DNA from 4 places in the Stomatohabitans albus genome. Region 4 is predicted to be linked to each of the others. Evidence: riboswitches for the same ligand, from Rfam matches in the RefSeq annotation. Region 4 holds a riboswitch; each other region holds the start of a gene.

Region 1 (2,199 bases), 770 kb from region 4:
GGTGAAGAGGCCGGTTATGACTCGCGGCACCCTGGTTTCCCAGATAATTGCTGCAGTCAAATTCGGCCAGTCATACACCTGCTCAGTGCCAATGGTGTGGTTGCTGATAATGTCAAGCACCACCAAGGGGTGAACGGCTGCTGGCCCTACCCCGAATGCTGAGACAAGACTGATGATCAGCACCACCACAAGGGCGATGATGTACCAGAATTTGCTAATCGACGGTACGCGCACGACTCGCTACTTCTTTATTTGCTCGCTGAGCTTTTCAACACCAATCACCGAGGTTGGTGATGGTGGATCGGTAAAGACAAATGGCAAGGGATAAACCTTGTTTTCCTTCACCGCTTTAAGATCAGAAGCTCCTGGGCTCTTTAAGAAGGTGTCAAGTACGGCCTGCTCATCATTATCGTCATGCAACAAAATGATGTGGTCAGGGTTTTCCTCAAGAATCTTCTCAACGGCGATTTCCCCAATCAGACGATTCGGGTCGTTCGCATAGACGTTCTGCAACCCAACCGTTTCCATGATCGGGTGAATCATCGAGCCATTTCCGTAGGTGTAAAACACCGGGTCACCCGCAGTGACGTATAAGGCCATCGCTGACCCTAAATCAGCCGGGGCTGCGGCCTTAATGGCATCCACCTTTGACTGGAACTCATCAATCTTCTGTTTGGCTTCATCTTCTTTCCCGAAGATCTTCCCATACTTTTCATATTCCTTAGCCACAAGGTCAAAGGATGCAGGTACGGGTTTATAATCCGGGCAGAACTGATCGGAGGTGTACATAGGCACACCGGCACTGCGTAAAGCAGCCCGGTCAGCACCCGTGTCATAGGAGATAACCAGATCGGGGTTCTGATCTAGCAGTACTTCCGTTGAAACGGTTGCGCCGCCACCTTCAGGTACCGTGTGTTCAAGCTGAGGGATGGCGTTCAACGCCTTTTCGTCCTCGGCGTTGTACACACCTGGTGGAATATCCTCACCTCGCCCAATGACAGAATCCACAACGCCGAGACCCAGGAGATAGGCCGCCGGATCGTCGCCGACCATCACCACCCGCTTGGGCGGGGTGTCAAAGGTCAGTTCATCAGTGCAACTCATCACCTTGCCAGTCGCACTTGCGGTGGTTGCGTCACTTGAGGCTTCACTTGTTGAAGCTGATGCACTTGTTGGCTCCCCTGTGCTTGATGGCGATGCACTCTGATCCACAGGGGATGGGGTTGTGCACGCAGACAATGCAAGGGCAGCAAACAATGACAAAAGAACAGCAGAACGGTTCATGTATAAGAAAATCCTTATCTTCTTCACGAGAGCCGTTACGCGAGGCTCGAAGTTGTTTCCCGGTAGGTCTTCGGACTTCACATCAACCGGAACCGACGCCTTCCCATCAGATGACAGTGGCTTGTGTCGTTCCGTCCGTGTTACCGCTGCGCGTCAGTTCAGGATTTTCACCTGATTCCCTTGCATTGGAATGCGACCGGATAGACGTACGATACCCGATACCCCTGCGGTTCTGCAAATGCCTTTGGCCTGCATTTGCCCAGGTCTTAAGCAGATAGAGGGCTTGAATCGTAGGTATTTCCTGCAATTCCTTAATTCGAGATGCACAATGGTCGGTCCGCCTCAAACGAGGTGGATTCGTGGTGGGCTGGTATGTCCAGTTCGCCCCCAGCCACTTGGCTGGTCGTCACACGATTCATTAGAGGAGTACCCCGTGGCCAAAAAAGTAAATGGCTATATCAAACTCCAGATTCCCGCCGGTCAGGCAACCCCTGCCCCGCCCGTAGGTTCATCCTTGGGTCAGTACGGCGTGAACATCATGGAGTTCTGCAAAGCGTTCAACGAGAAGACTCAGCCAATGGCTGGGGACACGATTCCCGTTGTTATTACGGTTTATGAAGACCGTTCCTTTGACTTCATCACCAAGACCCCTCCGGCTGCGCAATTACTTATCAAGGCAGCCAAGATTGCAAAGGGCTCGGGTGAACCAAACCGCAACAAAGTTGGTGAAATCAAGCGTGAGCTTGTGCGTGGCATTGCAGAAACAAAAATGCCTGACTTGAATGCCAACGACCTAGATGCGGCCACCAAGATTATTGAAGGCACCGCCCGCTCAATGGGCCTGGTTGTCGTCGACTAATAACTGCGATGTGGGAGGGCGGCTGAGACCCGCCTGAATGCACCACAAGGAGATCA
Region 2 (2,199 bases), 160 kb from region 4:
ATGCTGACTTTATTGCCGCAGGTGCAGTAATGCCAGAAGTCAAGGTGGTTACGGGCACGCTGGATGAAATCCAGGCAAATGAAGTTTCTTCTGGCACCGTCATTTTGAATATTTTTCCGTCCATCGACACCGGAGTGTGTGCAACAAGCGTTGAGACCTTTTCTAGCCGTGCCAAAGAAGAAGATTTAAGTGTTATCAATTTGAGTGTAGATACACCATTTGCGCAAGAACGGTTTGCAGCAGACAACAATATTGAAGGGGTCACGTTTGGGTCATTTGCCCGTAATCGTGACGGCCTTGCCAACCTGGGTGCATTGATGGTTGATGGTCCGCTCGAAAATTTTGCGGCCCGTAGCGTTGTCGTTGTTAAAGACGGCAAGGTTGTGTACAGCCAGCTTGTCGAAGAAATCGCTCAAGAACCTGATTATGACGCGGCCATCGCCGCCGCAACGGCCTAACTGTACGGATAACTCATCATTCATGAAGGCAAACTGTTCGGTTTGCCTTCATTGCGTTCTCCTTGGACGGGCCGAGGTCTGGCACAATCAAACCGATTCAGCAGGATGCCAAACATCGTAACGACCAATCCATCAAGGTGAACCATAGGTAGCAATAGAGCTTGGTTCTAATGGGCTGGATTGCTTTGGGTTGCAGTAATGTGAGTTGGACCCGCAAAGGTGCTAATGTTCTTCACCGAAGTTGAGCTACCCATTCGTTGGGTACGGGAACCCGGTGCAAATCCGGGACTGGCGCGCAACGGTAACGGTTACATATTTGTGAAATGCCACTGGGAAACCCTGGGAAGGTCGCAAATACGCAAAAGCCGGAGTCCGGACACCACAACTTCATTGACATATCAACCCAGAGCCTCGCGTACAGGCTCGAGGCATTTGGAGCATTCCCTTGAACCCAAGGAAGGCAATTCAGGGAGCAGCAAAGCGATACGCGTTGGTGCTTGCCCTCATTATTCTTGCAATGACTGCGGTCAGCGTCGTTTACTCCGTCAATATCGGATCTGAACCACTTGATAGTGATGCCGTATGGGATGTAGTCCGTAGTCACCTAACAGGGGTAGAGAGTCAAGACAAAACAGTTGAATCAATCGTGTGGGAACTGCGGTTCCCGCGTGCCATTCTTTCTGTGGTTGTCGGTGCAGGCCTAGGCTTGGCTGGCTGTGGCATGCAAACCCTGGTCCGCAACCCCCTTGCTGACCCCTATCTCCTCGGTGTCTCTGCCGGCGCTTCGGTCGGGGCAACGGCAGTGATTACGTTCGGCATTTTCTCGGGCTTTGGATTGTGGGCTATTTCAGTGGGTGCACTCCTTGGGTCTATAGCTGCAGCCCTTTCCGTATATATGGTTGCGCTTGCCCAAGGCGGTCTCACGCCCATTCGATTGGTGCTCTCAGGCGTTGTCCTATCCGCTGCGTTTTCGGCGATCGCAAGTTTTCTTGTGTTCAAAGGCCCTGACCCTCGGGCAGCCCAATCCGTACTTTTTTGGCTCCTTGGGAGCGTTTCTGGAGCTCAATGGGACAAATTGGCTATCCCTACCGCAACGGTGATCCTCTGTTTCTTGCTCTTCATCCTCGGTCACAACTGGCTCGACGCACTGGCTTGGGGGCCTGACGCTGCAGCCTCCCTCGGTATCCCGGTCAACCGGCTTCGACAAGGCCTCTTTATTTTGCTCGCAGTCCTTGTTGGGGTCCTCGTCGCCGTTTCAGGTGGGATCGGGTTCGTTGGACTCGTCATTCCTCACCTCTGTCGCATGGTGGTCGGATCTTTACACCGACGGTTACTTCCTCTGGCCGCCGCCTTCGGTGGATTCTTCCTGTTGTGGGTGGATGTCGTTTCACGTGTCGTTGCCGCACCCGCAGAAGTACCGCTCGGGGTGGTCACCGGGATTATCGGTGCACCTGTCTTCTTATTTGTGATGGGTAGGCGAAGCTATGGATTTGGAGGCGCATCATGACCCACCTTGTAGCTGAATCACTCACGTGCAGTATTGGGCAACGAGAGATTGTCACCGATATCAATCTCCACGTCGAACCACATACGATGACGGCCATCGTTGGGGTCAACGGGGTTGGCAAGTCCACCCTGATGCGGGTGCTGGCCGGCATTAACCCGGCAACAAGCGGTCGGGTCCTTATCGACGATGTTGATATTGCCACCGTGTCCCCCCGTGCTCGGGCGCGCATGTTGG
Region 3 (2,199 bases), on a different contig from region 4:
CGGAAATAGCGGTGTCGTCAAGGTAGGCCGTGCCTGCCATCTGCTTTTCTAAGCCCAATGCCAGCATCACTTCGGTGGCACCTTGGTTCATCGTGATAGCCCGTTCAGGAGCCTTCTCGTATGTAATGCTCAGACCGCAGTTTTCAATCGTGACTGGATAAGCCGCCGCAGTTGTCGCTGATGACTCACTTGCTTCAGCCGTTTCACTCATATCGGCTGATGCAGATGCACTCGCTTCGGTGGTCGGAGCTGCACTTGCAGATTCACTCCCAGAAGGTGCCGCATTTGAACTGCATGCTGCCAGGAGTACAGCAAATGGAAGTGTGGCTAATGCCCAACGTTTAGTCATGGTATGACCTTTCTTTATCGTTATGATATTGGATGTTATTGGAAATAATTGTTTTTACTTTGGATGCCGTGCTATCGAGATCATCTGGGTCTCCACGCATCCATGTCTGGTACGGCTGAACACATACGACAGGTGCGTGATTGCACGGGTACAGGCAGCCGGTCAGCGCGATCAAACAATCTTCGGCGATACCCGCATCGTTAAGGTGGCTATACAAATGGTCAGCAACCTCACGTGCTCCCTTGGCGAGACACCGTGGACCTTGGCAAATGAGAAGATGGGCTTTATGGGGCGGTGGTTCTTCCCATGTTGGGTTTTCTAGCCCAGCCTCTGCACCGGTAACTGGCCGTACCTTGGCACGCCGGGCGAGAGCGATCTGTTGGGCATCACAGTCATGCACCAACTCGGTGCTTACATAGACCGGGGTATCAGGATGGCTTCGCAGCCAATGTCCGGCAACCCGCTTCAACCATGAACGGGCAGGCCCACTCCCTGTTCGGGTGTACCCAATGAGGTGAATGGGGCGAACAGGATTGGCCACAACGAGTTCATCGAGCACACTGACCAATGTAGGCCGTCCACTTTGCAAGGCCGCAACACGCAAACCATAGGGTTGGACGACCTTGTACAGCTCCACAAGGTCGAGCGCATCAGTGTGCGCAAGTGCGACCACAACGACGGCAGCATGGGCAAGCGCAGCGTCGCGGGCAGATTTAATTGGTGTTGCGATAGAAGTTTTCCTTAGAACACGTGTCCATAACGCGGAACACGGCGGACGGTCGAACCTGGTCGGTCTTCGGACTTGGCCTTCCCGTTTCCATCGCCTTCCCAACCGAAGTCAGTGGCGTGTGATGAAACAAAAGCGTTACCGCTGCGCGTCAGTTCTGGATTTGCACCAGATTCCCGTAACACCAGTTCGTCGAACGAGCCTAGCCATCTAAGTGGGGATACGTCAAATCATTCTCAGATGCAACTAGCCCGACCAAGCGGTTGTTTGTGGCCAAGTCGGTGTACCGTCATTGCGCGTTATGGCGTTACGAAGCCGATTCGAGTTGCGCTGCAAGGCGTTGAGCACCATCAACCATTGTGACGCCAGGAGTTGTTTCGCTATAGGGAATAACGAGGTACTTCTCCTCTTGTACAGCCCGCAACCTATTAAGTGCAGGATCGTTCTTCAGATATTCTTTCTTCTGGTCAGCTGGACCCCAGGTTGCATCAATGAGCACAATCCAATCTGGATCTGCGGCAATGACATCTTCCCAGCTCCCGTTAAACCAGTTTTTCTGTTGGTCAGCAAACGCGTTGGTAAGCCCAACCGCATCCAGAATTAGTTGTGGACCGCCAGTACCACCACCAAGGAATGGCTTATCCGTCTCGTTATCCCACCACACCGCCGTTGCGCCATTGCCTACGTTTTGGGCACGGAGTTCATCAAGCTTTTGTTTCTGGGTGGTTCGTAGTGCGGTGGCACGCTCGGGCACCCCAAAGATTGCAGCAATTTCGTCGAGTTGCCGCCAAATATCTTCCCATGTTGTTATTGTCCCCTGTTCACAGTCATCCTCGGTGACGTACGTCCGGATGCCGTCAGCCAGCAGGTCTTCACGTGCCTTGGTGAACTTGTCGCTAAAGACACCGCCGTATGAGGCATAGGCAAAGTCTGGTCGAGCTGCAAGAAACTGTTCGAGGTTCGGCCACTTTTCGTTGATGATGGGAATGTTGTTATAGGCCTCAGCAAACCGTGGACTCACCTGAAGGTCATCCCAGTAGGCGGTGCCAACCATCTTGTCTTGGAGCTCCAAAGACAGCATGACTTCTGTGGACCCTTGGTTCAGCGACACCGCTCGTTCTGG
Region 4 (2,199 bases):
CGTGTGGACCATGTACTCACATCGGTGCCATCAATGAGTACGTTGCCCGACGCCAATGGCAAGGCTTTATAGATCGCATTAAGCAACGTTGATTTGCCACATCCGTTGGGGCCAACAATGCCGACGGTCTCTTGGTGGCGAACATCAAAACTGACGCCATGAACAATGGCGATGTTGCTTCGGTTAACAACCGCATCTTGAACTTCAAGCATGATCGCCCCCTAAAACGGCTTATTCTGTGCGCGCATCAACAACAACAAGAACGGTGCACCGACCACGCCGGTAATCACACCAATGGGAAGCTCAGCAGGTGCAAGCACTGTTCGGGCGATGGCGTCTGCCCCAATTAAGAAGATGGCGCCAGCCAATGTGGAGGCGAGGACCAGTCCACGATGAGTATGACCAACCAGCCCACGGCATAAGTGAGGAATCACCAGGCCAACAAACCCAATGCCACCACTTACCGACACGATAAAGGCGATACCTGCACTCACCACAATCAAAATGGTCGCGCGAGCCAGACCAGGATTTACGCCAATAGAGCGTGCCGTTGAATCGCCAGCAGCGAGGGCGTCCAGGACGGGGGCAACGACAAACAAAATAACCGTTAAGGCAAGGCCAGTACTGATTGCAATCGTGGCGCTAGACCAATCGGCACGGGACAAGGACCCCAGCATCCAAAACAATACCGCCTGCCCAGCTTCAACATTCGAGGCAGTAAAAATTAACAAATTGGTTAATGCTGTTGCGGCATAGCCCACCGCAAGCCCAGCTAAGACAAGTCGTGATGAGGTTGCCCCATGCCCACCTGCGGCAATCATCACGAAGACGAGTGCAGCGATGGCCCCTAAGAAGGCCAGGAGTGGCACTCCAACAACGCTATGGGCACCGATGACCAAAATGGCAATGGCTGCTCCCGTCGACGCTCCCGAGTTGATACCCAAAATGAATGGTTCGGCCAACGGGTTGCGAATAAGCGCTTGTAGCGCGACCCCTGAGATCGCCAAGGTCATGCCAGCGCCAATGCCGGTGAGCACCCGAGGTACCCGTGTTCGCCAGACAATTGCATCAATATTTGAACTCCAGTCCACGGGCACAGAAAATCCAAGGTTCTCGGCAATTACACCGAAAACAGTGCCAGGATCGACCGGGGCAGGACCGACCATAAAGGTCAAGAGGGGCGCAACGATGACACCGATAGCCAACACAATAACCACAATTACGATTCGTTTTCTGATCTTGGCAAGTTCAGTAAACTCAGCGTCAAACGTGCTTGCATTCCTATTCAATGGGCCTCCTGAACATCAGCCAAGTCGCGTGGCTATCGGGGTATATGCACTGAGGTAGGTCTTCGGACTTCAACCGGGCAATGAGCGAACCTTCCCAACACCTCACTGGATACCTCACTAGTGCTGTGCAACCCAACTGATTCATCAGTGGTTTATCGCTCTATGATGTTGTTACCGCTGCGCGTCAGTTCTGGATTTTCACCAGATTCCCTTCACACCTCGGCACGCACTCTACCAATGCCGTGCACCGACACCAATACTCATGCCATGTTCATTTGTTCCGGTGTGGCCAGGTACGACCTTCCAAATGCACACCATGACAGTCTGTTCAACGGCAGCGGCTTGAAACAGGCACACTAGGCGCATGAGCATTATCGACAGTGTTAAAGGTGCCCCCGATTTACTCCCACCGGTTAGTAGTGGTTTTAATGCCATCGAATCGGCCATGTTGACTACGGCGTTGACCTATGGGTATGAACGAATCCGTACACCGGTTTTTGAACATACCGAGGTATTTGCCCGTGGGGTCGGGGCAAGTACAGACATTGTCAATAAAGAGATGTACACGTTTGAAGATAAGGGTGGACGATCGCTCACCTTGCGTCCGGAGGGAACGGCAGGCATCATGCGTGCGGCCCTGAGCGCTGGTATTCCACGCGGTGGTGTGTTGCCATGGAAGGTCTCATGGGTTGGTGAGGTATTTCGGTATGAACGGCCACAAAGTGGCCGTCAACGATCCTTCACCCAGATGGATGTTGAGGCTTTGGGTACCACCGACCCTGCGATTGATGCTGAAATGATCATTTTGGGATGGGATGCGCTTCGCAATGCTGCGGCAACGGCTGGGAAGACCTTTGATGAATCAAATCTTGAGGTTCGCCTGAATACGCTCGGTGACCGTGCCGACCGT

The links. Region 4 has a riboswitch for cobalamin ahead of VCU37_RS00620 (FecCD family ABC transporter permease). Riboswitches for the same ligand answer to the same signal wherever they lie in the genome.
Region 1: another riboswitch for cobalamin. It lies ahead of VCU37_RS04140 (ABC transporter substrate-binding protein); the one in region 4 lies ahead of VCU37_RS00620 (FecCD family ABC transporter permease).
Region 2: another riboswitch for cobalamin. It lies ahead of VCU37_RS01225 (FecCD family ABC transporter permease); the one in region 4 lies ahead of VCU37_RS00620 (FecCD family ABC transporter permease).
Region 3: another riboswitch for cobalamin. It lies ahead of VCU37_RS09025 ((2Fe-2S) ferredoxin domain-containing protein); the one in region 4 lies ahead of VCU37_RS00620 (FecCD family ABC transporter permease).

The regions. Positions count from the first base shown of each region.
Region 1 is NZ_JAYKKE010000001.1:912,750-914,948, forward strand. Features, by position in the region: gene VCU37_RS04135 (FecCD family ABC transporter permease) at 1-234, opposite strand, end outside; gene VCU37_RS04140 (ABC transporter substrate-binding protein) at 241-1,284, opposite strand; cobalamin riboswitch at 1,329-1,498, opposite strand; gene rplK (50S ribosomal protein L11) at 1,718-2,143, shown strand.
Region 2 is NZ_JAYKKE010000001.1:302,323-304,521, reverse strand. Features, by position in the region: gene tpx (thiol peroxidase) at 1-458, shown strand, start outside; cobalamin riboswitch at 683-859, shown strand; gene VCU37_RS01225 (FecCD family ABC transporter permease) at 976-1,965, shown strand; gene VCU37_RS01220 (ABC transporter ATP-binding protein) at 1,962-2,199, shown strand, end outside.
Region 3 is NZ_JAYKKE010000004.1:60,128-62,326, forward strand. Features, by position in the region: gene VCU37_RS09020 (ABC transporter substrate-binding protein) at 1-349, opposite strand, end outside; gene VCU37_RS09025 ((2Fe-2S) ferredoxin domain-containing protein) at 342-1,022, opposite strand; cobalamin riboswitch at 1,120-1,293, opposite strand; gene VCU37_RS09030 (ABC transporter substrate-binding protein) at 1,384-2,199, opposite strand, start outside.
Region 4 is NZ_JAYKKE010000001.1:141,869-144,067, reverse strand. Features, by position in the region: gene VCU37_RS00625 (ABC transporter ATP-binding protein) at 1-212, opposite strand, end outside; gene VCU37_RS00620 (FecCD family ABC transporter permease) at 222-1,238, opposite strand; cobalamin riboswitch at 1,326-1,526, opposite strand; gene VCU37_RS00615 (hypothetical protein) at 1,521-1,661, opposite strand; gene hisS (histidine--tRNA ligase) at 1,654-2,199, shown strand, end outside.